Regions from separate parts of the Streptomyces sp. NPDC045899 genome, predicted to be linked through region 1. Evidence: riboswitches for the same ligand, from Rfam matches in the RefSeq annotation. Region 1 holds a riboswitch; each other region holds the start of a gene.

Region 1 (9,548 bases):
GGCCACGATCCGCCGGTCGTGGACCCCGGTGGCGCGGCTCCACTCCAGCAGCTCCCGGTCCACCCCGTGCGCCGCCAGAAGGTCACGGGGCAGATAGACCCGGCCGCGCTCCAGATCCTCGCCCACGTCCCGCAGGAAGTTGGTGAGCTGGAAGGCGACACCCAGGGCGGCGGCGTGCGGAGCGGCCTCCGCGCGCGGGACGACGGTGCCGAGCACGGGGAGCATCTGCAATCCGATGACGGCCGCGGAGCCGTGCATATAGGTACGCAGGTCGTCATAGGTGGCGTAGTCGGTGACCTCCAGATCGCTGCGCATGGAGGCCATGAAATCGGTGAAGTGGCCATGGTCGATGCCGTACACGGCGGCGGTGTGCGCCAGGGCCCGGACCACCGGATCGTCACTGGTGCCGGTGCGCAGCCCGGTGGTCAGCCGGGTCCGGAGCGCGTCGAGCGCCGCGCCGCGCTCGGCCGGACCGTCCCGGCTCACCAGGTCGTCCACGATGTCATCGGCCCAGCGGGCGAAACCGTACAGGGCGTGCACCGCGGGCCGGCGGGCCACCGGCAGCAGCCGGGTGGCCAGGAAGTACGTCTTGCCGTGGCGTGCGTTGAGCGCCCGGCAGCGGGTGTACGCGGCGCGCAGCGCCGGGTCGGTGACACCCGCCGCGTCCAGCTCCCGGGCGGTCATGCGCCGCCGCCTCTCCCGGCTGGGTCCGCCCCGGTCAGCGCGGGGGGCCGGGCGGTGGCGCGGGACGGCGGCCGTCCGGCGGCGGAGGGATGTCCGGTGATCCGCAGCGCGGCCAGCTTTCCGGAGAGCAGCACCGTCGGCACCCCGACACCGGGTGTGGTGCCACATCCGGCCAGGACCGCGTTCGCCACTCCGCGCACCAGGTTGCGCGGCCGGAACGGGCCGGTCTGCGCGAAGGTGTGCGCGGCGGAGAACGGAGTGCCCGCCGCATGCCCCTCGGCCGTCCAGTCGGCCGGGGTGACCAGGCACTCCTCCTCGATGGCTGCACCGATCCCGGTCAGCCCGCGGCGCTCCAGTTCGGTCAGCAGACCATCCCGGTAGCGGGGCGCCAGCTCCCGCCACGCCCGCGGACCGGGCCCGGTCTCGGTGTTGGGGCACGGCGCGAGGATGTAGTGCAGATGGCGGCCGGGCGGGGCGAGACCGGGATCGTGGGTGGTCGGGCGGGTGATCAGCAGGGACGGATCGGTCATCGTCCGCCCCGTGCGGGTGATTTCGTCGAAGGTGCCGCGCCACGCGGCACCGAAGGAGAGGGTGTGGTGCGCCAGATCGGGCCAGGTGCGGTCGGTGCCCGCGTGCAGCACCACCGCCGACGGGGCGTGGCGCAGCCGCAGCGGGCGGCGTGGCCGCCGCCCCAACAGCCCGTAGGACACCGGCAGATCGGGGGTGAGGACCACCGCGTCACAGGGGATGCGGCCCTGGTCGGTCAGGACGGCGGTCACGCGGTCCCCGGTGCGCTCCAGCCGGGTGACCCGGTGGTGGTAGCGCAGTTCGGCACCCGCGTCGGCGGCGGAGTCGGCCAGCGCGGTCGGCAGGGCGTGCACACCGCCGCGCGGGAAGTACACCCCGGCCACCGTGTCCATGTACGCGATGACCGCGTACGCGGCCAGTGCCCGCGCGGGCGGCACCCCGACGTAGAGCGCCTGGAAGCTGAACACCCGGCGCACCCGCTCGTCTTGGAGGAAGCGGCCGAGCCGCGCGTCGAGCCGTCCGAAACCGCCGAGGGCGGCGAGCCGGGCCAGATCGGGGTGGAGGAGCTGCCAGGGGGAGTCGTAGTTGGTGTCGATGAAACGGCGCATCTGGACCGCGTAGAGCCGCTCCAGCCACGTCCGCAGCCGCCGGTAGCCCCGTGCCTCGCGGGCGCCCGCGAACCGGCGGACCTCCGCCTCCATGGCGTCGGCGCCGGTGTGGACATCGAGGTGCTCACCGTCGGCGAAACGGGCGCGGTAGGCCGGGTGCAGCCCGATCAGCTCCAGCCGGTCGGCGAGCCGGTCGCCGACGGCGGCGAGCGCCTCCTCGATCAGGTGCGGCATGGTCAGCACGGTCGGGCCGGTGTCCATCCGGTAGCCGCCGCGTTCGGTGCGCCCGGCCCGTCCGCCGGGCAGGGCCGCCCGTTCCACCACGGTCACCCGGCGTCCGGCGCCCAGCAGATGGAGGGTGGCCGCGAGCCCCGACAGACCCGCACCGACCACCACGACGTGGTCGGTGCGTCCGCCGACGGTCCTCATCGGCCGCCGCCTCCGGGCGCGGCCACCTCCGCGTCCACGACGGTGGCCGGACTCCGTTCTCCCGCGCTGCGGCGCATGGCGCTTCCTCTCTGAGCGGCCCGGTGGCGGCAGCCGCCCCGGGCGGTCCGCCACATCCGACACCTCCGACGGGCGCACCGTCCGGCGCGCCGTCGCATCAGGAGGGGTGCCCGCTCAGCGGGTGTCCGTGTCGCCCCGGCACTCCTTCGGCCCAACCGGTGTGGTGTTCCGCCACGCCTGGGCGTAGGCCGCCGCGGCCGAACGGGGGTCCTCGGCCGCGCACACCCCGGAGACCACGGCGGCTCCCGCCGCCCCGGCGGTCCGCAGCCGCGGCAGGTCGGCGGGGGTGACTCCGCCGATGGCGACGGCGGGCAGCGGACCGAGCCGGACCAGCCGCGCGAAGCCGTCGTGGCCGAGGGCGGGCGGCGCGTCGGTCTTGGTACGGGTGGCGCGCAGGGCGCCGATGCCCAGGTGGTCGACGCGTGCGGGCTCCCCGGCCGCCGCCCGCACCTCCTCGGGTGTGGCCGTGCTCAGCCCGAGCACCGCCTCCTGGCCGATCAACTCCCGTACGGCGGCGACGGGCAGGTCCGACTGGCCCACGTGGACACCCGTCACCCGGGCCCCGGCGGCCCGTGCGGCCAGGAACACGTCCACGCGGTCGTTGACCATCAGCGCCACCGGCTCGGGGAGGACGGCCGCCACCTCCAGTACCGTGCGCAGGAAGTCCCCGCCGTCCGCGTCCTTCTCCCGTACCTGCACCGCGGTGACACCCCCGGCCACGGCACGGGCCACGGTGTCGGCCACGCTCCGGCCGCGGGCCGCGCACTGGGCGGTGTCGGTGACCAGATACACCGACAGATCCACCGGCGGCGCCCCGGCGGACGGCCCCGTCCCGGCGGACGGATTCCGGGAGGTACTCATGAGATCGCCGCCCGCGCGGTGAGCTCCGACGGCTCCAGCGCGGCCAGGGCGTCCAGGAACGCCACCGCGAAGCTCCCCGGGCCGGACGCCTCCGGGGCGGCACGCTCGGCGGCCACGGTGTACGCGGCCACCGCAGCCACGGTGGTGGCGAACCGGTCCCCGTCCACCGCCGCGAACGCCGCCATGACCGCGCCCAGCGCACAGCCGCCGCCGGTCACCCGGGTCAGCAGCGCGTCCCCGTTGGCGATCCGGGCGTGCCGGGTGCCGTCGGTGACCACGTCCACCGGACCGGACACCGCGACCACTCCACCGGTGGCGCGGGCCAGTTCCCCGGCGGCCCGCCGGGCGGCCTCCACCTCGTGCGCGGAGTCCACCCCGCGGCCGCCGTCACCGCCGTCCGCCAAGGCGATGATCTCGGAGGCGTTGCCCCGGATCACGGTGGGCCGCAGCTCCAGCAGCCGCCGCGCCAGTCCGGTGCGCACCGGCAGTGCGCCGACGGCCACCGGATCCAGCACCCACGGGGTCCCGGCCGCTCCGGCCGCCCGCGCCGCCTCGGTCATGGCGGTGCGCTGCTCGGCGTGCGGGGTACCCAGGTTGACCAGCACCCCCGAGGCGACCCCGGCGAACGGACCGGCCTCCCCGGGGATGTCCACCATGGCAGGGGAGGCACCGAGGGCCAGCAGCGCGTTCGCGGTGAAACCGGTGACGACCGCGTTGGTCAGACACTGCACCAGCGGGGTGGTCTCCCGCACCCGGGCGAGGGCGTGCGCGGCGAAGGCGGTGTGCTCGGGGACGGCGGAAGGGGCCATGGGGGAACGCTCCGGAAACGGGGTCGGGACGGGGCGGCGCAGGCTCACTCCGGTATCGGGCCGGGGTGGCGGGAGGCCGGGGCGGGCGCGTGGCGGCGCAGTCTGAGCGGTGCGTAGACCAGAAGTGCCGCGAGGAAGGCCGTGTAGTAGGCGAGGTCGGCGCCGTGCAGCGCCTCGGCCACCGGACCCGTGTACAGGGTGGTGTCCATGAACGGTACCGCCGCGGCGAAGGCGGCGGCGAAGGCCAGGACCGCGGGCCACCAGGGCTGCGGCCGGGCGTTCTCGGTGGCCAGGTCGACGGGGGTACCACCGCGGGTCCGCGCCCGGGCGAACCAGTCGACGCTCACCACGGCGACGAAGCCGGGGATCCAGTAGCCGACGAACAGCAGCACGTTCTGGAAGCGGGCGGTGGTGTCCGCGGCGTGCATCCACAGCACCAGCGGGAAGCCGAGTACGGCGGCGAGGGCGGCCGCGAGCGGACGCGGGATCCGCACCCCGACGGTCTGCAGGGCCAGTGAGCCGCTGTAGTCGTTCATGGCGTTGCTGCACAGCGCGGCCAGCGCCACGGCCAGCAGTCCGAGCGCGCCCGGTGTGCCACCGCCCAGCGCCTCGTCCACGCCCCGGGCCGTCTGGTCGGTGAGCACCGAGGCGCCCCACAGTCCCAGCGCCTGCACCGCCACGAAGGAGAGGGTGACGCCGAGGAGGGTGCACCAGAACATCCGCGCCCGTGAGGTGGCGCGCGGCAGATAGCGGCTGAAGTCACTGGCGTACGGCGCCCACGACAGTGCGAGACTCAGGGCGATCGTGCTGGTCAGGACGAACGCACCGGCGCGGTCGGCGCCCTGGGCGGCACCGGTGGTGGCCGGGTCCGCACTGTCCGCCAGCTTCACCGCGAGCGCGAGGAAGGCGGCGGCGAGCACGAACGTCATCACCGTCTGCATCCGGTGGATGGCCTCGTAGCCCAGCACCCCGAGCGCTCCCTGGGCGGCCATCATCACCAGCACACCCAGCCAGAACGGCCAGCCGCACAGCCGGGCCAGCGCGTCACCGCCGAACAGGCCGATGAGCGCGTCCCAGGCGACCGAGGAGAGCCACTGGAGGACACCGGGCACCGCGACGGCCCGGCCGAAGGCCAGCCGTGCCAGCGGCAGCTGTCCGGCCCCGGTCTGGCTCCCCCAGGTCCCCAGATACGCGGTGGGCAGGGCGCCCAGGAGCGTGCCCAGCACCACCGCGGTGAGCGCGGTGGCGAAGTCCAGGCCCAGGGCGATACCGACGGTGCCGGTGAACACACCGGTCATGGTCAGGTTCGGGGCGAACCACACGGTGAACAGGCGTCCCGGCCCGCCGTAGCGGTGGGTCTCGGGCACGGGCGCGATACCGCGGGCCTCGACCCGCAGATCGCCGGGTGCGGCGGGCATCCGTCCGTCGTGGACGGAGACGGGGCCGGATACGGCCGGCTCGCCGGGGGCATGCGGCAGTGACATGGGTGACATCCCTCCGCCAGTGCTAACTGGTTCAGGTTCGACGGGTGTGATCTCAGCCCCCGCAGGGGCACCCCGTGTCCGGTAAGGCGGGCCCAGCGGAACCCCTCACCCGGCGGCCCCCGTCCGGAGGCCGCACGTCAGCGGTCCGCCGCCGCCCGGTACGGCGGCGCGTCAGCCGCACTGCCAGGTGAACATCGCCCGGTCGAAACGGCCCGCGGCGAGGTCCTCGGGACGGATCAGCCAGTACAGGACACCGTCGTCGGCCCACATCATCCCGGTGTCCTCGTCGGAGTCGAACTGGGCCAGCAGCACCCATCGCGCCGCCTCCTCCTCGACGCGCGGATCGTCCCAGTCGACGTCGTCGCCCAGCACCGCCTTGGCCACCGTGATCTCCACGGCGCCCTGGACGCACTGGGCGTGCCCGCCGATCTGGTGCGCGGCGCCGCTCTGGTGGTCCCACAGCGCCTCCATGAAGGCGTCATCGCGCACCGGATGGCCGTAACGCTCCCTGACGGACAGCGCGCCGAGCCCGAACTCCCGGCTCAGTACGGTCGATTCGGAGTCCGGGGGGCTCGGCGCCACCCGGACGGTCAGGGGTACGGCCGGGTAAGGGGTGAGCCCCTCGGGAGCGGGCCGCTCGGGGAAACCGTCGGTCCCGGGCGGCAGATGCAGCAGCCGCGCACCCGCCCAGGTGTCCGGATCACAGGTGTCCACCACCGCCTCGCACTCCTCGTCCTCGAGGTAGAAGAAGGCCAGGCTGCCCTCGGGGCGCAGCGGAATGTCCAGTTCGTCCACGGGCAGCGCGGCACAGTCGACCACGGCCACGAACGACAGCGGACCGTAGCCTTCCCAGACGGGCCACTCGACGTCCTCGGGCAGCCGGGGCAGACCGCCGAGCCGGCCGACCACCGGATCGCCCGGACCGGCCGCCACCAGGTGTGCGGCGGGGCGCAGCAGTCCCGTCCAGCGGTCGGCCAGCTCCGGGGACAGATGGGTGCGGGCCAGCGTGCGCAGGGCGTCGGGCGCGGTGTTCTCCTGGGTGTCCATGCGCACCATGGTGACCGGGGACACCGACAGACCCGCACCGGCTCCTGGAAAAGATCTGCGAACCGCGCACCGGACTTGGTACGTTCTGGATCAGCGGGCGGCTCTCAGGTGTGCTTCCTTCTCACTCGATTACTACGACAACGAGCGCACCGAACTTCCGCCCGCTCCAAGGCTTCACGCCGCGCCCGCCCCGACCGGCGGGCGCGGCTGTTTTTCCGACGGCGGTGGCCGTCGGACAAGGGGGATCCAGCATGACCACCACCACCCGGACCACAGGTGCCCGGACCGGACTCCGCAGCGTCGCCGAGGTGCTGCTCACCCGGCGGGGCGCGGTGTACCTGCCCGCCCGCGACGGCTCCGGACCGGTGTCCCCGGACGTCCTCGCCGGCGTGACCCTGCTCGAGGCCGACCTCCTCGACCGCGGCTATGTGCTGTCCGCGCCGCTGCGCGAGGCCCTGACCGCGGGCGGACCGACGGCGATGGCCGTCACCGGACGCACCCTGCTCGCCGATATCGACCGGGCGCTGGGGGCCGACCGCGAGCACACCCCGCTCTTCCGGAAGTTCCCCGACTCCACGCCGTACGACACCACGGTGTTCTACGTGGAGCGGGTGCTGGCCCTGCTGACACAGCACCCGCGGCAGCCGTGCGTCCTGTGCGAAGGCGAGGGCACCGTCCACGCCGTCTCGCCGTGTGCGCATCTGGTGTGCCGCCGGTGCTTCGACGGATCGGACTTCGCCGCCTGCCCGATCTGCCACCGCGCCCTCTCCGCCGACGATCCGTTCCTGCTCCCGGCCCCGCCGCGGGCCGAAGCCGGACGCCACCGCGCGCTGCCCGAGCGGCTGCGCGTCCTGGCCCTCGGCGGCGATCTGGCGGACCGCCGGCGCGCCGTCCGCGAGGAGACCGGCCGGCTGCTGGGCCGTACCGCCGCGCTGTCCCCGCAGGACGCCGATGACCTGGAGGCGCTGCTCGAGGTCTGCGGCCGGGCGGACCTGGACTGGCTGCCCGCCGCGCTGCCCGGACGCGAGACCAAGGCGCGGGTCCTGGCGTGGCTGCTGCGCGCGCCCGGGACGCGCGCAGCGGTGCTGCCCGAGGTGGCGGCCCGGCTGGACACCGCCACCGACATCCTGCGGCTGCTCATCGTGTGGTCCGGCGGTGACCCGGGTCTGGTGGAGGTGCCGCGGCTGGCGCCGGTGCCGCGGCCGGTGCGCCGGGCCCTGCTGGGCGCGCTGGACGCGCTCGACCCCGCCCTCGCCGTGGCCGATATGCGGCGCCACCGCGCGCTGTGGATCCCCGCGGCCCACGCGCTGCACCCCTTCGAGTACGCGGGCCGCTTCCCGCGCGCCGCGCTCGCGGTGGCGGCCCTGCGGAACACCCGGCTGTCCGACGACCGGTTCGGCGACGCCCTGCGTACCGCCGCCGAGCCCCTGACCGCGGTCGACACCGGCGGCGACCGGCCGCGGGTGCGCACCTGGGGCGGGCGGGTGGAGACCGCGCTCGCCGAGGGTGACCACCGCCGTGCCACCGCACTGCTCACCCAGCGCCCCGGCGAACTGCTGCGCCGTCTGGACCACCTGCTGCGGCTGGCCGGTGAGGACACCGGACCGGTGCTGTCCGCGCTGCCCACGGCGGCCACCCGGGTGTCGCCCGCGGTGCTGCTGTCCGCGCTCGGCGCGCTGCGCTCCCGGCGGCAGCCCACCGGCGAGCGGGTGTTCTTCCCCAAGGGTCCCCAGGCCAAGGCGTATCTGGCCGACGACGAGCGGGACATACCGGCCGGCCACGCGGTCGAGGCGGCCATCACCGCGCTGACCGAGGAGGTGCTGCGCCGCGCCGCCGCCCTCGGCCCGCTCGACGTGGCCGTGGTCGACGCCGATCTGGACGGCATCGTGGCGCCGTTCGCGGAGCGGACCGCCTCGCGGGCCCTGGTGACCCTGCCGCGCGGCAGCGAGCGTCCCCTCACCCCCGGCCGCACGCTGCGGCTGTTCCTGCACTGGATGGAGAGCGAGGAGTCCGGCCGGACCGATCTGGACCTGTCGCTCGCGCTGTTCAACGGGGCGTGGGAGCACGTCGGCACCTGCGACTACACCCGACTCCGCCACAGCGGTGCCGTCCACTCCGGGGACCGCACCAGCGCCCCGGCCCCGGACGGCGCCTCGGAGTTCCTCGACCTGGATCTGGACGAGCTGGAGCGGGCGGGTGTGCGCTACGCCGTCGCCGCGGTGTTCTCCTACAACGCCGTGCCGTTCGACGAACTGCCCGAGGCGTTCGCCGGTTTCATGGTGCGCGACGAGCCGGGCGACAAGGGGCCGGTCTTCGACCCCCGCGCCGTCGAGCAGCGCTTCGACCTGACGTCCCCCGCCGGCAGTTCGGTACCGCTGGTGCTGGACATCCCCGGGCGCACGATGCGGTGGCTCGACGTGGTCCAGGGCCTGTCCGGCACCGGTCACGCCGTCCACCGGCACGTCCAGGTGCTGGCCGCCCTCGGCAGGAGCCTGACCGGTCTGTTCACCTCGGGTGCCCGGGTCGAGCTCGGTGAACTCGCCGTCTGGCAGACCGCGGCCCGTGCCACCACCGTGCTGCTGCGCCACACCGACGGTTCGGTCACTCCGTACCGCCGCCGTGCGGGTGAGGACGTCCTCGCCTTCGCGGGACGTATCGGCGCACCGGACCACGACCCGTCGGCCGGTGACATCGGTCAGGATCCCTCCAGGATCGGCGCGGCGTTCCTCGTCCGCGGGGACGTCCCGCTGCCCGCCGGCTGCCCGGTGTACGCACTGCACCCGGCGGGGCTGGACGCGGCGGCGGTGCGCCTGCTCACCGCCTCCGATGTGGTCAACTCCCTTGCGCACAGCGGCCCGACGGCCGACTGAGCGCCGGCGGCCCCGGGCGGGGCGCGTCGCCGCGCCCCGCCCGAAGTCATGAGCTTCGTCGTACTCATGCGCCCTATGTCCATTCCGGGGGAATTCCCGGCCTTTCGGTGGGGCAACGGCCCGAGGGTGCAGTTGTCATAACGCACACCG
Region 2 (9,548 bases), on a different contig from region 1:
CGGTGCGCCACGGCGTGCCCCTTGCCGCGCGCGATCATCCACTTGTTCACCGGTGTGGTCACCAGGAACGCGACCGCGAACGACAGGGCCAGACTGAGCCAGAACAGCGCGTCCGACAGGGTCGCCTCCATCGCACCCGGGAAGAGCAGGATCGTGCCGTTGTCGGCCAGTTCCATCACCGCGATGGAGACGGTGTCGGCGGCCAGTGCCACCCGTACCGCCGCGCGCGGTCCCAGTCCGGACCGCAGCACGCCCCAGACGGTGAGCGCGTAGCCGAAGGTGAACGCCAGCACGATCGCCAGCGCCATGGTCGGGACGTCGTGCCAGGCGAGGGCGGTGCCGATGGCCATGCCCAGGATCTCGCCGATGGCGCAGCCGGTGAGGCAGTGCAGGGTGGCCCGTACGGCGGTGGGCCAGCCCGTCGCGGCGGGTGCGCCGTGGTGTTCCATCGGGATCCTCCTGGGGAGCGAGTGACCGGTGGTGGTCCGTCGCCTCGGGGAACGCTATACCCCGGGGGGGTATTCCCGGGGAAGGCTCACCCTCGCTCGCGCCACTCTCACACCGGCCCGCCGTCCCGGAGCTCCTTCAGCCGCGCCACGTCCGCCGCATGCCCCTCCGTACCGCCGGGGGTCTCGATCACCAGTGGCACCCCCTCCGTCGCCGGATGGCCGAACAGCTCGCGGAACGGCTCCGCGCCGATGTGCCCGGCACCGATGTTGGCGTGCCGGTCCTTGTGGGCGCCGACCACGTCCTTGGAGTCATTGGCGTGGATCAGCCTCAGCCGCCCCGGCCCGGTGACCGCCACCAGCTCGTCCAGGGTCTGCTTCATCCCGCCCGTGGCGGCGAGGTCATGGCCCGCGGCGAAGACATGGCAGGTGTCCAGGCAGACGCCCAGCCGCGGATGCCGGTCCAGCACCTCGAAATACGGTCCGAGGTCCTCCACCAGCGCACACAGCGAGGTGCCCTGTCCGGCGGTGGGCTCCAGCAGCAGCCATGGGTCGTCGTCGTGTGTCAGCTCGTCCAGCAGCGGCAGCATCCGCTCCCGCACCTGGGCGAGCGCCGTGCCGCGCTCCCGTCCGCCGGTGGCCGAACCGGTGTGGACCACGACGCCCCGCGCCCCGATCTCCCGTCCGCGGCGCAGTGAATGGCGCAGGGAGTCCACCGAACGCTCGGCGGTGGCCTCGGTGTGCGAGCCGAAGTTGATCAGGTACGGGGCATGGACGTAGGCCGGTATCGACCCCTCGGCGCAGCCGGAGCGGAACGCCTCGTCCTGGGCGGGGGTGCCGGTCGGGGTGGCCCAGCCGCGCGGATTGGCGACGAAGACCTGGACGGTCTCCGCGCCGATGTCCCGGGCGTGGGCGAGGCCGACGGTGGCCAGTCCGCCCGCGACGCGGATATGGCCGCCGACGGGGTTGCGGGTGCGGTGCGTACTCACGGGTCCAAGGGTCCCAGGCATGACGGACGCCCGGGACCGCCGGGGTCCCGGGCGCCGTGGGTGCTGTCGGCGGGGGTGTTTAGAAGACGCCCTCCACCTCGATGGTGATGGTGCTGCCCTTGGGCGCCTTGTCCCCGCCGTCCACCGACTGGTCCTTGATCGTGTCCCCGGCGAACAGCGGCTTGTCGACGTCGACCTCGAAGCCCGCGTCCTCCAGCTCGGTGGTGGCGTCGTCGATGCTCATGCCCTCGACGTCCGGCACCTCGATCATCTGCTGGCCCTTGGAGAGCGTCAGGGTCACGGTGTCGCCCTTGGCGCCCGTCGCGTCGCTCCCGGGGCTCTGCCGGGCGACGGCGCTCTTGTCCTCGTCGGAGAAGACCCGCTGCTTGGCGAGCTTCACCTTGAAGCCCTCGTCCTCCAGCGCGGAGGTGGCGTCGCCGATCGTGTCGCCGACGACATCCGGGATGTCGATCTCGGGCCCGTTGCTGACCACGATCGCCACCGGGGTGTTCGGGCGGCGTACGGAGCCCTCACGAGGGCTGGTGGACAGCACGGTCCCCTGCGGTGTCTCGTCGCTGAACCGCTTGGTGATCCGGCCCACCGAGAGCCCCTGGTCGGCGATCTTCTTCTTCGCCTCGGAGAGACGGGTGCCGACCACATTGGGCACCTCGGCCCGCTCCGGGCCCGCGGAGACGGTGATCGTCACGGTGCCGTTGTCACGGATGCGCGCGCCCACGCCGGGCTTGGTGCTGATGACGTGGTTCCGGTCGACCACATCGCTGTACTCGGTGACGACCTTCACCTCCAGACCGGCGCCGTCCAGCTTCTTCTCGGCCGCCGACCGGCTCATCTTCAGCACCGGCGGGACCTTGGTGAACTGACCGGAGTTGATGTACCAGACCCCGGCGCCGATCCCGAGGGCCAGCAGCACCGCGGCGACGATCGTCACGATCCCGCGCCGCGGCATCCGCCCGCCTCCCCGGCCGCCGCGGTTGCCCCGGCTGCCGCGTCCGCGCCGCCCGGGCGGGTCCTGCGGCAGGTCCAGCCGGCTGGTGCGGTGGAGCTGGTCCTGATCGGCCGCTCCGGCGGCGGGCCGCGGGATCACCGTCGTACGGTTCTCCGCACCGCTGTCCCCGCCCGCGTCCCTGGCCTCCGGCGGAACCGCGTCGAGCTGGGCATTGGTCAGTGCGGCACGGGCCGAGCGGGCCTGGCCGAGCAGCGCGACGGCGTCGGCGGGGCGCAGCGCGATCTCGCGCGCGGTGGCGGAGGCCACCAGGGCGTCCAGCTCGGACGCCACCTCGGGAGCGAGTACGGACGGCGGCGGGACGTCCTCGTTGAGGTGCTGGTAGAGGATCTGGGCCGGGGTGCTGCCGCCGTGCGGCTTGGAGCCGGTCAGCATCTCGTAGAGCACCACGCCACAGGCGTAGACATCGGCCCGCGGATCGGCGGTGCCGTTCTCTATCTGCTCGGGCGCGAGGTAGGAGACGGTGCCCAGGACGCTGCCGGTGGAGGCGCTGGTGTTGGTGTCCACCGCCCGCACCAGGCCGAAGTCGGCGACCTTGACCCGGCCGTCGTCCCCGATCAGCACGTTCTCGGGCTTCATGTCGCGGTGGACGAATCCGGCCCGGTGGGCCGCGCCGAGCGCGGCGAGCACCGGCTCCAGGATGTCGAGCGCGGCGCGCGGCTGGAGGGCCCCGCGCTCGCGCAGTACGTCGCGCAGCGTGCAGCCCGCGACGTACTCCATCGCCAGGTAGACGTGCACACCGTCGGTGCCCTGGTCGTACACGCCGACCACGTTGGAGTGCGCGAGTCTGGCGACGGATTTCGCCTCGCGGATGAAGCGCTCGACGAAGGCGGCGTCGGTGGCGAGGCTCTGGTGCATCACCTTCAGGGCGATGACACGGTCGAGCCGGGTGTCGACGGCGCGGTAGACCGTCGCCATCCCGCCCACGGCGATGCGGGCCTCCACGCGGTAGCGGCCGTCGAGCACCTGCCCGACAAGGGGGTCCTGGAGCGTCGTATCCACGAGAGAGCAGTTTACGGACCGTCCCGGGGCGGTCATCACGCCCACCTGGGGTGGGGCCCGGTTTGAAGCCGAACGGTGACACCTGTGGGTCAGTTGTGCGACGCGGCGGCCAGGGCGGCCAGCTCCTCCAGGGCCGAGGTCCAGGCCAGGGCGGCGTACTCGGCGTGCCGTGCCCTGGCCTCCTCGGACACGTCCAGGGCGCGGATCCCGGATTCCGTCAGGCGGAGCCGGGTGCCCTCGCCCTCCGGGGCGATCCGGAACTCCACCAGGGTGGCGTCGCCCGCCTCGGTGCCGGGGCGGTCCGGTTCCCGGGCCAGCCGGAAGCGGAAGAGGGCGTCCGGTACCGCCTTCTCCACCCGGCCGTGGAACTCGCCGTGCTCGTCCCAGCGGAAGCGGAGGATGCCGCCGGGGCGCAGCTCCAGTTCACAGCCCCCGAAGGCGTACCAGGCGCGGATGTGCTCGGGCGTCGTCAGCACCCGCCACACCCGGTCGACGGGCGCGGCGATGTACACCTCGCGCTCGATCTGGTCGGCCACGGTCACGGTCACGGCGACCACCTCCGGCTTCCACGGTAGGCGGGGCGCCGTGCCCATGACGCGACGAGCCGCCGGGGAGGGCCCGGCCGGGCCGTGTGGCTCGCTCCCGCCCCGGCGACGCGAGCCACACGGCCCGCCGTCGGCACCGACACCGCGGGGCCGACCCGGTCCGGTCCGCGTGACGCGGTAGCGGTGCCGCGTCAGCCGGGGTCCGTCCCGCTCGCCCGCCCTGGCACGGCTGCCCCCGGCTACCGCTGGGCGGTGCCGCTGTGGCGCGGCCGGTCCGGGCGGGTCCTTCCCCCGGACTCCGTCCGGGGGTGCCCCGCGCGGCAGGTCCGGCGGTCGCGGGCCCGGCCGCATCACGACGCCGGGGCCCGGCTCCCTAGAAGGCGGGCCGCTCCGGGTCCAGCGCGGCCCTGCCCTCCGCCGGGGACGACGCCTCCGCGAAGTGGCGGCGCGGGATCCGGCCCGCCCGGCGGGCCAGCCGCCCCGCCTCCACCGCGTGCCGCATCGCCGCCGCCATCAGGGCGGGCTCCCGGGCCCGTGTCACGGCCGAGGCGAGCATCACCGCGGCACAGCCCAGCTCCATCGCGAGCGAGGCGTCCGAGGCGGTGCCCGCGCCCGCGTCGAGGATCACCGGCACGGTGGCCCGCTCGACGATCAGCTCGAAGTTATGCGGATTGCGGATGCCGAGGCCGGAGCCGATGGGCGAGCCCAGCGGCATGATCGCGGCGCAGCCCACGTCCTCCAGCTTCCGGGCGAGCACCGGGTCGTCACTGGTGTACGGCAGCACCGTGAAACCGTCGTCCACCAGGGTCTCGGCGGCGTCCAGCAGCTCCACGGGGTCGGGGAGGAGGGTGCGCTCATCGGCCACCACCTCCAGCTTCACCCAGTCCGTGCCCAGCGCCTCCCGGGCCAGCCGCGCGGTCAGCACGGCCTCGCCCGAGGTGAAACAGCCCGCGGTGTTGGGCAGCGGGCGGATGCCGTGCCGGTCCAGTACGGAGAGCACCGAACCCTGCACCGTGGGGTCGAGACGCCGCATGGCCACGGTCGTCAGCTCGGTCCCGGAGGCGAGCAGGGCGCGCTCCAGGATCTCCAGACTGGGCGCCCCGCCGGTGCCCATGATCAGCCGGGAGCCGAACGCGGTCCCGGCGATGGTCAGCGGGTCGGCGGCGGGCGCGGCGGCCCCGTTCCCGGCGGCCGCGGTGTCCCTCGTGGTGGTGGTCATGGCTCAGCCTCCCTGGACCGCGGTGAGGACCTCGACGCGGTCGCCCTCGCCCAGCGCCGTCAGCGGCCACTGGCCGCGCGGCACCACCGTCTCGTTGACGGCCGCGGCGACGCCCGAGGGCGCCCGGGTGAGGGTGGCCACCAGCAGGTCGAGGGTGGTGCCCTCGGTGATCTCGCGGGGTTCCCCGTTGACGGAGACGGTCATGCGGGCTGCTCCTGTGGTGCGGTGATCGGGGACCGGGCGGCGCCGTCGAACCGGTGCGGGGTGAACGCGCGCGCCACCGGCGGGAGTTCTCCGCCGGTCAGCGCCTCGGCCATGACATCGCCCGTGACCGGGGTGAGAAGGACGCCGTTGCGGAAGTGGCCGGTGGCCAGCTGGAGCCCCGGCAGCGCGGTCGGCCCGAGGAAGGGGCCGTTGTCGGGGGAGCCGGGGCGCAGCCCGGCACAGCTCTCCACGAGCGGCAGTTCGGTGATGCCGGGGATCAACTCATGGGCGTCGCGCAGCAGCTCGTAGACCCCGCCCGCGGTGACCGTGGTGTCCCAGCCGGACTCCTCGGAGGTGGCGCCGATCACCAGCTCGCCGTCGAGCCGCGGGACGAGGTAGACGTCGGTGCCGCGCACCACGGCCCGCACCACCCGGGACAGGAACGGCCGGCAGGGGGCGGGCACGGTCAGCCGCAGCACCTGGCCCTTGACCGGACGCACCGGCGGCAGCACCTCCGGGGGCACGCCCGCCAGCCGCGCGCTCCGGCTCCCGGCGGCCAGGACGGTCTGCCCGGCGGACAGCCGGGTGCCGTCGGCCAGCTCGGCGCCCGTGGCGCGGCCCCCGCCGACCGTCAGCCGCTCGGCCAGGACACGGTGGAGGACCACCCCGGCCCGTTGGCAGGCGCGCAGCAGGGCCGCCGTCAGCCGCCGCGGATCCACCTGGTGGTCGCCGTCGATGCGCATCCCGCCGCGGACGCCGGGGGCCAGCATCGGCTCCAGACGGCGGCATTCGCGTCCGGTGAGCCACTCCACGGGCAGCCCGTGGCGCTGGTGCCGTTCGTGGAGGTCGCGCAGATGGGCGCGGTCGTCGGCGTCGAGCGCCACCATGAGCGTGCCGCAGGCGCGGTAGCCGACCTCCTGGCCGCCCGCCTCCTCCACCTCCGCCACGAACTCCGGATAGCGGGCCGCGGAGGCGAGGTTGAGATCCAGCAGCGCGTGCTCGCCGTACTGGAACTCGCCGACGGATCCCAGCATCCCGGCCGCCACCATGGCCGCCCCGCCGCCCGGTGCCGGGTCCACGAGCGCGGTGCGCAGCCCGCGCTGGGCCGCCCGCCAGGCGGTGACCAGACCGATGGTGCCGCCCCCGATGACCAGGGCGTCGTACGAGGTCCCCCCGGTGACCGATGCGCGCATGGGCATACTGCCTCTCCCTTCGCCGGCATGACCCGGATCAGGTTCGTACGGTCGGAGGCCGTCCCAGCCTCCCTCTCAGCCCGGTGCGTCCGAACTCCCGCGAGTGCTCTGTGGCGCCACCCTAGTACGAGCCCCGAAGGGCCCGGAAGGGCGAACCGGACGAGCCGGGAATCACGGCGGCAACCCGCCCATCCCCGCGCCGATCTTGTAAGGGAGATCTCGCCCCGCGCTCTGCGGTGCGCCCCGCGTACCGCCATACAGTGATCGTGTGAGCGATGAGACGACGAGGACGGCGTCCACGGTGGGCAGCGGGCAGCGCGTGGTGATCGTCGGCGCGGGCATGGCGGGGGTGCAGACCGCCGTCGCGCTGCGCGAGGAGGGCTGGGCCGGGGAGATCCTGCTGCTGGGGGCCGAACCCCACCAGCCGTACGACCGGCCCCCGCTGTCCAAGGCCGTGCTGCTCGGCAAGGCCGAAGGGTCCGCGTTCGACGTGGACTTCCAGGCCCTCGGCATCGAGCTGCGGCTCGGGGTGACGGTCTCCGCGCTGGAGGCCGGGGCGAAGCGGCTGGAGACCGAGTCCGGACCGGTGCCCTACGACGTCGTGGTGCTCGCCACCGGCGCGGAGCCGGTGGCCCTGCCCGGCAGCGAGGGCGTTCCCGGCGTCCACCTGCTGCGCACCCTGGACGACGCCGAGCGGCTGCGCCCGGTGCTCGCCCGGCAGCACGAGATCGTGGTGGTGGGGGCGGGCTGGATCGGCGCGGAGTTCGCCACCGCCGCCCGGGAGGCGGGCTGCGCGGTCACCGTCGTCGAGGCCGCCGACCGGCCGCTGGCGGGCGCCCTCCCGGCCGAGGTGGCCGCGCCGATGGCCGGCTGGTACGCGGACTACGGCGCCACCCTGGTCACCGGCGCGCGGGTGGACGGCGTGGACGAGACCGGGCTGCTGCTCGGCGACGGCACCCGGCTGCGGGCGGGCGCGGTGGTGGTGGGGATCGGGGCGCGGCCCGCCACGGGCTGGCTCACGGGCTCCGGCGTGGAACTGGCGGACGACCGGTCCGTCGCCGCCGACGAACGGCTGCGCACCTCGGTGGAGGACGTCTACGCGGTCGGCGACTGCGCGTCCTTCCCCTCCGCGCGCTACGGCACCCGGCTGCTGGTGCACCACTGGGACAACGCGCTCCAGGGGCCGCGCACGGTCGCCGCCAACGTCGTGGGCAGCCGGACCGCCGCCCACACCGGCGTCGCGGTCTACGACCCGGTGCCCTACTTCTGGTCCGAGCAGTTCGGGCGGTTCATCCAGTACGCGGGTCACCACGAGGAGGCCGACGAACTGGTGTGGCGGGGCGATCCGGCCGGGGCGTCCTGGGCGGTCTGCTGGCTGCGGGACGGGGCGCTGGTCGCCCTGCTGGCCGTCGGCCGTCCGCGCGATCTGGCCCAGGGCCGCAAGCTGATCGAACGCGGCGCCCGGCTGGACCGGACCCGGGCCACGGACCCCTCGGTGCCGCTGAAGTCCGCCGTTTCCTGACCGTTCCCGTGCGTCCCGCCGGCGCGGGGCGTGACGGGGGGCGGGGGCCGTGCGGGACGGGCGGTGCGGCCCGCACGGCGGACACCCGGCTACCCACTGTCAGTCCCAGATGGCAGGCTTGTTCCCGTGACCGAGATTGACGCAAAGATCGATGCTCTCGTCCCCGCCTGGCTCACGCTCCCCGACGCCGCCGAGAAGCTCGGTGTCGAGGTGACCCGCGTCCGGCAGCTGGTCAAGGAAGGCCAGCTGATCGCGGTGCGCCGCGGCGAGAACCGGGTCCTCCAGGTGCCCGAGGAGTTCATCGGTGACGGCAAGGTCGTCAAGGGCCTCGTGGGGACCTTGACGCTTCTGAAGGACGACGGCTTCAGTGACGAAGAGATGCTGGAGTGGCTTTTCACCCCTGACCCGACCCTGCCCGGCACCCCGGCGCGGGCCCTGACCGAGAACCGCGGCACGGAAGTGAAGCGCCGGGCGCAGGCCCTGGCCGTCTGACCGCGTTCCGCATCATCACCTCGGCGTACGGGCGGGGCATGGATCCCGCCCGTACGCCGCCGACCCGGGGGGACCCGCCACACCCATGGCCGCCACCAGCCCGTCCACCGGCACCTCCGCCGGCCCGTCCGCGTCCGCCGGCTCCGTCCGGGAGAAGCTCGCCGACGCCCGGCTGTACCTGTGCACCGACGCCCGGAAGCGCCAGGGCGACCTGCCGGAGTTCCTGGACGCCGTGCTCTCCTCCGGGGTGGACATCGTCCAGCTCCGTGACAAGGGCATGGAGGCGGCCGAGGAACTGGACCACTTGGCCGTGCTCGCCGAGGCGTGCCGCCGCCATGGCACCCTGCTGGCCGTCAACGACCGCGCGGACGTCGCCCACGCCATCGGCGCCGATGTCCTCCACCTGGGCCAGGGCGACCTCCCGGTTCCGGCTGCCCGCGCGATCCTCGGCCGGGACGTGCTGATCGGCCGCTCCACCCATGCCGAGGCGGAGGTGGACGCGGCGGTCTCCCAGCCCGGTGTGGACTACTTCTGCACCGGCCCCTGCTGGCCCACCCCCACCAAGCCGGGCCGCCCCGCCCCGGGGCTGTCGCTGGTGCGGTACACGGCCGCGCTGCGCCCGGCCCGCCCCTGGTTCGCCATCGGCGGTATCGACGCGTCCAACCTGGACGAGGCGCTGGAGGCGGGGGCGCGCCGGATCGTGGTGGTCCGGGCGATCACCGCCGCCGACGACCCGGCGGAGGCGGCGGCGGGGCTGGCCAAGCGGATCCGGGCGGCATAGTTCCACCGGGCGGACCGGACGGCCGCTCCTGGGCTGCGACGCAGGTGAGGGCGGACGGCGGGGGTGTCCGCACTGCGGGACGCGCCCCCGGCAAAAGGTAAATATCGGCCTCTCGGGTGGGCGTGGTCCAC
Region 3 (9,548 bases), on a different contig from region 1:
GCGCGAACGCCTCCCCCTGGTCGTGGGTGACCGCGAGCACGGTGGTGCCCAACCGGCCGAAGAGCTCGCGCAGTTCGACCACCAGCCGCTCGCGCAGCCCGCGGTCGAGCTGGCCCAGCGGCTCGTCGAGCATCAGCAGCCGGGGCCGCGGGGCCAGGGCGCGGGCCAGCGCCACCCGCTGCTGCTCACCGCCGGACAGCGAGTCGACGGCGCGCCGCTGGGCACCGGGCAGCCCGACCAGGTCCAGCAGTTCGGCGACGGTGCGCTCGGTCTCCGTACGCCCGGTCCGGCGCATCCGCAGGCCGAAGGCGACGTTGCCGCCGACGTCGCGCTGCGGGAAGAGCTGGTGGTCCTGGAACATCAGGCCCACGCCGCGCCGGTGCGCGGGGACGCCGGTCTGGTCGCGGCCCGCGAGCCACACCCGTCCCGCGTCGGCGCGCTGGAGCCCGGCCACCACCCTCAGCAGGGTGGACTTGCCACTGCCGCTCGGCCCGAGCACGCACACCGTCTCGTGCTCGGCGACCGCCAGGTCCACGGCGGCCAGGGCGTCATGACGGCCGAACCTGACCGACACCCCGTCACAGCGCAGCAGTGTCATTCAGAACTCCCCGGAACGGTCGGTGCGGATGCGTTCCAGCGCCACCAGGGACGCGGCGCAGACCAGCATGAGGATCGTGCTCAGGGCCATCGCCTGGCCGTAGCTGAGTTCACCGGCGCGGCCCAGGAAGCGGGCGACTGCCACCGGCAGGGTCGGCTGGTCGGGCCGGGAGATGAACACCGTCGCCCCGAACTCGCCCAGCGACACCGCGAACGCGAAGCCGGCCGCCACCGCCAGCGCCCGTCCCACCAACGGCAGGTCCACCTCCCGCCAGACGCGCAGCGGGGAGGCGCCCAGCACGGCCGCGGCCTCGCGCAGCCGGTGGTCCACCGCCCGCAGCACCGGCAGCATGGTCCGCACCACGAACGGCACACCCACCAGGGCCTGCGCCAGCGGCACCAGCATCCAGGAGGCGCGCAGATCCAGCGGCGGCTCGTCCAGGGCGATGAGGAAGCCGAAGCCGACGGTGACGGCGGAGGTGCCCAGCGGGAGCATCAGCAGCGCGTCGAAGCCCCGCACCAGCCTGCCCGCCCGCCGGGTGAGGGCGGCGGCCGCGAGGCCGCCCACGACCAGGGCGATGACGGTGGCGACGACCGCGTACCGCAGGGAGTTCCCGACAGCCTCCAGGGGGGCCACGAAGAACGTGCCGCCGCTGTCGGCCGCCGACCGGAGCGCCCGGTAGGAGTCGAAGCCGTAACCGTCGGGCCCGTTGAGCGAGCGTTCCACCAGCACCGCGAGCGGGGTCAGGATCAGCAGCGCGGCGACCGCCAGCACGCTTCCCAGCAGTGCCCACTGCGCCGCGCCCTGGGGGCGGCGGGCGGTGCGGGCCGGATCGACCAGCCGCAGCGCGCCCTCCCTGCGCCGGACGGTCCACGCGTGCAGGGCCAGGACACCGCCGACCGCGGCGAACTGGACGAGGCTGAGCACGGCCGCGGTCGGCAGGTCGAGCAGCTGCGCCGTCTCCCGGTAGATCGCCACCTCCAAGGTGGCGTAGTGCGGGCCGCCGAGGATCTGCACCACCCCGAAGGAGGTGAAGGTGAAGAGGAAGACCATCAGGGCGGCGGCGGCCACGGCGGGCGCCAGCGCGGGCAGGGTGACCCGCCGCCATGCGCTCAGACGGCTCGCGCCGAGCATCCGCGCGGCCTCCTCCTGGCGCGGGTCGAGCTGGGCCCACAGCCCGCCCACGGTCCGTACCACCACGGCGTAGTTGAAGAAGACGTGGGCGAGGAGGATCGCCCAGACCGAGGTGTCCAGCCGCACCCCCCACAGCTCGTCCAGCAGTCCGCCACGGCCCAGCAGCGCCAGGAACGCGGAGCCGACGACGACGGTCGGCAGGACGAACGGCACGGTGACCACGGCGCGCAGCAGCCCCTTGCCGGGGAAGGCGAAGCGGGCGAAGACATACGCGCCGGGAAGGGCGATCAGCAGGGTGAGGGCGGTGGAGGCGGCGGCCTGCCAGGCGGTGAACCACAGGACGTCCACCACGGCCGGGTCGCTCACCACCTCCGGGATCCGGCCGAACCGCCACCGGCCGTCGGTGCGCAGGCCCCGGGTGACGATGGCGGCCACCGGATAGGCGAAGAAGATCCCGAAAAAGGCGAGGGGCACGGCCATCAGGGCCAGCCGCAGCGCCGCACCGCGCGGATCGCGCGGCGGCCTGTCCTCCCGGGACTCCCCGGCGGCCCCGGCGCTCCCGGTGCCCCCGGCGGTCTTCTCGGGGCCGGTTCCTACAGGACGAGCGAGGACCATGCCTTGACCCACGGCTCACGGTTCTTGGCGATCTTCTGCGGGGAGAGGGTCGCCGGGTCGGCGATCTCGACCCCGTACCGGGCGAAGAGCTCCGGCAGCTTGACGTCCTCGCGCGCCGGGTTGACGTACATGCTCAGCGGGACGTCCCCCTGGAACCGCTTGCTCAGCAGGAAGTCCAGCAGCGCCTTGCCGCCCTTGGTGTTGGACGCGCCGTTCAGCAGCCCGGCGAATTCCACCTGCCGGAAACAGGTTCCCGTGGCCACCCCGGTCGGAGCCTTGGCGGGCTTGGTCTTGAGGTCCGCCACCCCGGCGGGCGGGCTGGACGCGTAGGAGACGACGAGCGGCTTGTCGCCCTTGCCACCGCCGGAGAAGCGGTCGAAGTACGCCTGCTCCCAGCCGTCGACGACCTCGACCCCGTTGGCCCGCAGCTTCTTCCAGTAGCCCTTCCAGCCCTCGTCGCCGTACCGGGCGGCGGTGCCGAGCAGGAAGCCGAGTCCGGGGGAGGACGTGGCCGCGTTCTCGGTGACCAGCAGGTTCTTGTAGGCGGGCTTGGTGAGGTCCGCGAAGGTCCGCGGCGGCGCCAGCTTCTTCTCGGCGAAGTACGCGCGGTCGTAGTTGACGCAGATGTCGCCGTAGTCGACCGGGGTGACACGGTGCCGGCCGGCGTCCAGCTGGAACGCGGCCGGGACCTTGTCCAGGCCCTTGGCCCGGTACGGCGTGAACAGGTCGTGGTCGAGGGCGCGGGAGAGCAGGGTGTTGTCGACACCGAAGAAGACATCGCCCTGCGGGTGGTCCTTGGACAGGATGGCCTGGTTGACGGCCGAGCCCGCGTCGCCGCCGGTCTGTCTGCGCACCTTGTAGCCGGTCTTCTCGGTGAACTCCGCGAGCACCGCCTTGGAGACCGCGAAGGAGTTGTGCGAGACCAGGGTGACGGTCTTGGAATCGGCGCCGCCGGAGCCCCCGGAGTCCTCACCGCAGCCCGCGAGGGCTATGAGGCCGAGCGAACCGAGGAGGGCCGTGCCGATGGCACGCCGGAGGTGGCTGTTCATGCTGATGCTGACTCCCTACGCCGGTATGACCCGGATCAGGTCCGAGGGTCTGCGGCCGTGCCGCACTCTCAGCGCCCTGGGCGCTCCCCTGTCGGAATGTTCATTTGTACGACGGTGCGATGTTTCGCGAAGGCACCGTATCAGCCGCCGTTCAGCGCTCCGTGGCCGCCAGCTGCCCGCAGGCCCCGTCGATCTCCTGCCCCCGGGTGTCCCGGACGGTCACCGGCACACCGTGCGCCTCCAGGGCCGCCACGAACGCCTTCTCGTCCTCGGGACGGGAGGCCGTCCACTTGGAGCCGGGCGTGGGGTTGAGCGGGATGAGGTTGACGTGCACCCGGCGGCCCTTGAGCAGCCGCCCGAGCAGATCGGCCCGCCACGCCTGATCGTTGATGTCCTTGATCAGGGCGTACTCGATGGAGATCCGGCGGCCGGACTTCTCCGCGTACTCCCACGCGGCGTCCAGGACCTCGCGGACCTTCCAGCGGGTGTTGACCGGAACGAGGGTGTCGCGCAGCTCGTCGTCGGGGGCGTGCAGGGAGACCGCGAGCCGGCACTTGAAGCCCTCGTCGGCGAAGCGCAGCATCGCCGGAACCAGCCCGACGGTGGAGACGGTGATCCCGCGCTGGGACAGGCCAAGACCGTCCGGCTCGGGGTCGGTGAGCCTGCGGATGGCACCGACCACCCGGTTGTAGTTGGCCAGCGGCTCGCCCATGCCCATGAAGACGATGTTGGACAGCCGGGCCGGACCGCCGGGGATCTCACCGTCCCGCAGGGCCCGCATCCCGTCGACGATCTGGTGCACGATCTCGGCGGTGGACAGATTGCGGTCCAGACCCGCCTGGCCGGTGGCGCAGAACGGGCAGTTCATCCCGCAGCCCGCCTGTGAGCTGATGCACATGGTGACCCGGTCCGGGTAGCGCATCAGCACGGACTCCACGAGCGTGCCGTCGAACAGCCGCCACAGGGTCTTGCGGGTCGTGTCGTCGTCACAGCTGATGTGACGCACCACGCTCATCAGTTCCGGGAGCAGCTCGCCGGCCAGCTTCTCGCGCGAGGCGGCGGGGATGTCCGTCCACTGGGCCGGATCGTCGGTGTACCGCGCGAAGTAGTGGCGCGACACCTGACCGGCCCGGAAGGGCTTCTCCCCCAGGGCCGAGACGGCCTCGCGGCGCTCGGCGGGGGTGAGGTCGGCAAGGTGCCGCGGGGGCTTCTTGGCCCCGCGCGGCGCGACGAAAGTGAGTTCTCCGGGCTTAGGCATGGTTCACCCAGTGTCGCAGACGTACGAAGGGCCCCGCGCCGCCCGGGGCGCGGGGCCGCTCGGCGGGGGCGGTCAGCCTCCGCCGACGAAGATCACCAGCAGCAGCCACACCACCGGCGCGGTGGGCAGCAGCGAATCCAGCCGGTCCATGATCCCGCCGTGGCCGGGCAGCAGCTTGCCCATGTCCTTGATGCCCAGATCGCGCTTGATCATGGATTCACCGAGGTCACCGAGGGTCGCGCTGACCGCGACGGCCAGGCCGAGCAGCAGCCCCTGCCACCACGCGCCGCCGTCGATCAGGAACTGCATGCACAGCGCGCCCGCGACCATGGCGAACGCCACCGCGCCCATCAGCCCCTCACGGGTCTTCCCCGGGCTGATCCGCGGCGCGAGCGGATGCTTGCCGAAGCGCCAGCCGACCGCGTAGGCGCCGGTGTCGCTCACCACGGTCAGCAGCAGGAAGATGAGCACCCGCCACGCACCGTCGTCGGTGTCGAGCATGAGGGCCACGAAGGTGGCGAGGAACGGTACGTAGAAGGCGGCGAAGACACCGGCCGTGACGTCCCTGAGGTAGTTGTCCGGCGGTTCGGTCATCCGCCACACCAGCACCGCGAGGGCCGTGAGCGCCACCGCCACCCAGGCGCCCTGGGCGCCGCGCACATATCCCGCGACGACCATGGCGACGCCGCCGACGGCGAGCGGCGCGAGCGGCACCCGGATGTCCTTGCGCTCGGCCAGCCGTGAGGTCAGCTCCCAGAGCCCGACGACCACGGCGACCGCTATGACGCCGATGAACACGGGCTTGTAGATGAAGAGCGAGGCCACGATGACCACACCGAGGCCGACGCCCACCCCTATCGCGGCACGCAGGTTCCGGCCCGCGCTCTTCTTCGCCTGCCCGCCACCGGTGCTCCGCGCGCCGTCGGAGCGCGCCGGATCGGGTGCGGGGCCGGAAGGCGTCGGAGGACGCCCGGCGGGCTGCCCGGGGCCGGGCCGCCGCTCCCGCTCGTCGCGGAAGAGGGGACCGCCCGGTCCGGCGGCCCCCCGGTCACGGTCGGCGGCATCGCCGGGTTCGCCGCCTGCGTGCGGCACGGTGGGCATGGGGCGAGTGTGCGCCGCTTCGCCCACCTCGTGCACGGGACCCGCCGAAGAAGGGGGCACCTCCCAGCCGTAGCCGGGGGAGGTGCCCTGATCGGCGGGACCCCAGAGTCCGGCGCGCGGCGGGGCCCCCCAGGAAGAGTCGTTCATCAGACCTCGAGCAGCTCGGCTTCCTTGTGCTTGAGCAGCTCATCCACCTGCGCGACGTACTTCGCGGTGGTGTCGTCGAGCTCCTTCTCGGCGCGCCGGCCCTCGTCCTCGCCGACCTCGCCGTCCTTGATCAGCTTGTCGATGGACTCCTTGGCCTTGCGGCGGACGCTGCGGATCGAGATCTTCGCGTCCTCGCCCTTGCCCTTGGCGACCTTGATGAACTCCTTGCGGCGCTGCTCGGTGAGCTCCGGGAACACCACCCGGATGATATTGCCGTCGTTGCTGGGGTTGACGCCAAGGTCGGAGTCGCGGATCGCCTGCTCGATGTTGCGCAGCGCGCTCTTGTCGAACGGGGTCACCACGGCCATCCGCGGCTCCGGCACCGAGAACGACGCCAGCTGGTTGATCGGCGTCAGCGCACCGTAGTAGTCCGCCACGATCTTGTTGAACATCGCCGGGTGCGCACGCCCGGTGCGGATCGCGGCGAAGTCCTCCTTGGCGACCACAACGGCCTTCTCCATCTTCTCCTCGGCCTCGAGGAGGATCTCTTCGATCACCACTTGCTCCTGGTGTTATCCGTAGGCAGAGCCTCGCCCCTGCGTGCGTCTTCTCCTGCACGGTGTCCGACCGGCAGGCCGTTGTCCATCCCCCGTTCGAGCCGTCAGGCCCGGGAGCCCTGGTCGCTCACGAGCGTGCCGATCTTCTCACCCTTCACCGCACGCGCGATGTTGCCCTCGGCAAGGAGTTCGAACACCAGGATCGGCAGCTTGTTGTCGCGGCACAGGGTGATCGCGGTGGCGTCGGCGACCTTGAGATCGCGGGTGATCACCTCGCCGTACTCCAGCGCGTCGAACTTCACCGCGTCCGGATTGCGGGCCGGGTCGGAGTCATAGACCCCGTCGACCCCGTTCTTGCCCATGAGCAGGGCTTCGGCGTCGATCTCCAGGGCGCGCTGGGCGGCGGTGGTGTCCGTGGAGAAGTACGGCATGCCCATGCCCGCGCCGAAGATGACCACGCGCCCCTTCTCCAGGTGGCGCACCGCCCGCAGCGGAATGTACGGCTCCGCGACCTGGCCCATGGTGATGGCGGTCTGGACCCGGGAGTCGATGCCCTCCTTCTCCAGGAAGTCCTGGAGCGCCAGGCAGTTCATGACCGTGCCGAGCATGCCCATGTAGTCCGAGCGCGCCCGGTCCATCCCGCGCTGCTGGAGCTCCGCCCCGCGGAAGAAGTTGCCGCCGCCGATGACGATCGCGATCTCCGCGCCGTCCCGGACCACGGCGGCCACCTCGCGCGCGATGGCGTGCACGACATCGGGGTCGACACCGAGTCCCCCGCCTCCGGCGAACGCCTCGCCGGACAGCTTCAGCAGGAACCGGCCATGTGGGGCTGTGCCGCGCGCGTGCTTGTCGTCGGCGGCCTGTTTGGCGTCCGCGCCGTGATTCATTGGAGATCTCCTCGTGCACATACGAAGAAGGCCATTGCCGGACGGTCCTGGTACGACCTCTGCGGCAATGGCCTCCTCGTCACATCTGCGGCCGACCGGTTGACGGTTGGCTGCCTACGACCCTATCGGGGTCGCCGGTCATTCGCTGCTCGGCTCAGACGCCGACGCGGAAACGGGCGAAGCGCTTCAGCGAGACACCGGCCTCGTCCAGAACCTTCTGGACGGTCTTCTTGTTGTCCTTGGCGAACGCCTGGTCGACCAGGACGTTCTCCTTGAAGAAGCCGGTGACGCGACCCTCGACGATCTTCGGCAGGGCGGCCTCGGGCTTGCCCTCCTCGCGAGCGGTGGCCTCGGCGACCCGGCGCTCGTTCTCGACGGTCTCGGCGGAGATCGCGTCGCGGCTGAGGAACTTCGGCGCGAAGGCGGCGATGTGCTGCGCGATGTCCTTGGCGACCTCGGCGTTCTCCTTGTCCAGCTCGACCAGGACGCCGACCTGCGGGGGCAGGTCCGGGCTGGTGCGGTGCATGTACGCGGCGACGTAGCCGCCGGAGAACTGCGCGAAGCGGTCGAGGACGATCTTCTCGCCGAGGGTGGCGTTGGCCTCGTCCACGAACGCCTGGACGGTCTTGCCGGACTCGATCTCGGAGGCGAGCAGCGTCTCCAGGTCGGCCGGGGAGGTCTTGGCGACGTGCGCGGCGATCGCGTCGGCGACGGCGACGAACTTGTCGCCCTTGGCCACGAAGTCGGTCTCGCACTTCAGCTCGACCAGGACGCCGGAGGTCTTGTCGTCGGCGATCAGGGAGACGACGGCACCGTTCTCGGCGCTGCGGCTCTCGCGCTTGGCCACGCCCTTCTGGCCCTTGACGCGCAGGATCTCGACGGCCTTGTCGACGTTGCCCTCGGCCTCGTCCAGCGCCTTCTTGCAGTCCATCATGCCGGCGCCGGTCAGCTCACGGAGCTTCTTGACGTCAGCGGCGGTGAAGTTCGCCATGATCTGTGAATCTCTTCTCGAAAGTCGAAAGCTCTACGGGTGAACGGCGGGGGCGGCGCCTGCGCACCATCCCCCGCCGTCGTACACCGTCTGCGTGGATCAGCCCTGCTCGGCGCCCGCGGCCGGGGTCTCGGCAGCAGCCTCGGCCGGCTTCTCGGCGGCAGCCTCGGCGGGCTTGTCGGCGGCAGCCTCGGCCGGCTCCTCGCCGGCGGCCTCGGCCGGCTTGGCAGCCTCGGGCTCGTCGGCCTTCTTCTCGCCCTCGAGCAGGTCACGCTCCCACTCGGCCAGCGGCTCGCCCGCGGCCTTGTCGGCCTTCTCGTCACCGGTGGCGACGCCGGAGCGGGCGATGAGGCCCTCGGCGACGGCGTCGGCGATCACGCGGGTGAGCAGGGTGACGGAGCGGATCGCGTCGTCGTTGCCCGGGATCTTGTAGTCGACCTCGTCGGGGTCGCAGTTGGTGTCGAGGATCGCGACGACCGGGATCCGGAGCTTGCGCGCCTCACCGACGGCGATGTGCTCCTTCTTGGTGTCCACGATCCAGACGGCGCTCGGCACCTTCTGCATCTCGCGGATACCGCCGAGGGTCTTCTCCAGCTTGGCCTTCTCGCGGGAGAGGACCAGGAGCTCCTTCTTGGTGAGGCCGGAGGCGGCCACATCCTCGAAGTCGATCTGCTCGAGCTCCTTCAGGCGCTGCAGACGCTTGTAGACGGTCGAGAAGTTGGTGAGCATGCCGCCCAGCCAGCGCTGGTTGACGTACGGCATGCCGACGCGGGTCGCCTGCTCGGCGATGGCCTCCTGCGCCTGCTTCTTCGTGCCGACGAACATGATGGAGCCGCCGTGCGCGACGGTCTCCTTGACGAACTCGTAGGCGCGGTCGATGTACGACAGCGACTGGAGCAGGTCGATGATGTAGATGCCGTTGCGCTCGGTGAAGATGAAGCGCTTCATCTTCGGGTTCCAGCGGCGGGTCTGGTGCCCGAAGTGGACGCCGCTCTCCAGCAGCTCCCGCATCGTGACGACGGCCATGGCCGTACTCCTTGAGGTACTCGGTTCCGCGGTGACCGGGCGGCCGCCGCGCCTGACGCCCCGGCGCGCCTGCCACGGACGGGGCCTTGAGGGGCTCGTCCGAGGACCGAGGGGCGCGGCCGCCGTGCTGTCCGATGGGAGATCGGGGCACCGGTGGCGGGGCGTGCGAAGTCGATCCGGTGACC

Evidence for each region. A riboswitch is a leader RNA that binds a small molecule or an ion and turns the genes downstream of it on or off. The one in region 1 is predicted to bind thiamine pyrophosphate.
Region 2: it holds a riboswitch for thiamine pyrophosphate, as region 1 does, so the genes downstream of both, thiO (glycine oxidase ThiO) here and AC07FT_RS07520 (purine-cytosine permease family protein) in region 1, are expected to answer to the same signal.
Region 3: it holds a riboswitch for thiamine pyrophosphate, as region 1 does, so the genes downstream of both, AC07FT_RS26285 (thiamine ABC transporter substrate-binding protein) here and AC07FT_RS07520 (purine-cytosine permease family protein) in region 1, are expected to answer to the same signal.

The regions. Positions count from the first base shown of each region.
Region 1 is NZ_JBWKKP010000004.1:134,581-144,128, forward strand. Features, by position in the region: gene AC07FT_RS07500 (phytoene/squalene synthase family protein) at 1-684, opposite strand, end outside; gene crtI (phytoene desaturase family protein) at 681-2,249, opposite strand; gene thiE (thiamine phosphate synthase) at 2,442-3,188, opposite strand; gene thiM (hydroxyethylthiazole kinase) at 3,185-3,997, opposite strand; gene AC07FT_RS07520 (purine-cytosine permease family protein) at 4,042-5,481, opposite strand; TPP riboswitch at 5,473-5,566, opposite strand; gene AC07FT_RS07525 (YwqG family protein) at 5,653-6,528, opposite strand; gene AC07FT_RS07530 (MXAN_6230/SCO0854 family RING domain-containing protein) at 6,780-9,398, shown strand.
Region 2 is NZ_JBWKKP010000001.1:78,754-88,301, reverse strand. Features, by position in the region: gene AC07FT_RS00405 (DUF4396 domain-containing protein) at 1-449, opposite strand, end outside; gene AC07FT_RS00400 (deoxyribonuclease IV) at 557-1,456, opposite strand; gene pknB (Stk1 family PASTA domain-containing Ser/Thr kinase) at 1,515-3,461, opposite strand; gene AC07FT_RS00390 (SRPBCC domain-containing protein) at 3,551-4,009, opposite strand; gene AC07FT_RS00385 (thiazole synthase) at 4,380-5,225, opposite strand; gene thiS (sulfur carrier protein ThiS) at 5,229-5,429, opposite strand; gene thiO (glycine oxidase ThiO) at 5,426-6,628, opposite strand; TPP riboswitch at 6,620-6,733, opposite strand; gene AC07FT_RS00370 (NAD(P)/FAD-dependent oxidoreductase) at 6,963-8,144, shown strand; gene AC07FT_RS00365 (Rv2175c family DNA-binding protein) at 8,271-8,636, shown strand; gene thiE (thiamine phosphate synthase) at 8,722-9,417, shown strand.
Region 3 is NZ_JBWKKP010000020.1:63,158-72,705, forward strand. Features, by position in the region: gene AC07FT_RS26275 (ABC transporter ATP-binding protein) at 1-598, opposite strand, end outside; gene AC07FT_RS26280 (ABC transporter permease) at 599-2,212, opposite strand; gene AC07FT_RS26285 (thiamine ABC transporter substrate-binding protein) at 2,326-3,396, opposite strand; TPP riboswitch at 3,392-3,496, opposite strand; gene rlmN (dual-specificity RNA methyltransferase RlmN) at 3,548-4,654, opposite strand; gene AC07FT_RS26295 (phosphatidate cytidylyltransferase) at 4,727-5,902, opposite strand; gene frr (ribosome recycling factor) at 5,902-6,459, opposite strand; gene pyrH (UMP kinase) at 6,564-7,346, opposite strand; gene tsf (translation elongation factor Ts) at 7,501-8,337, opposite strand; gene rpsB (30S ribosomal protein S2) at 8,437-9,363, opposite strand.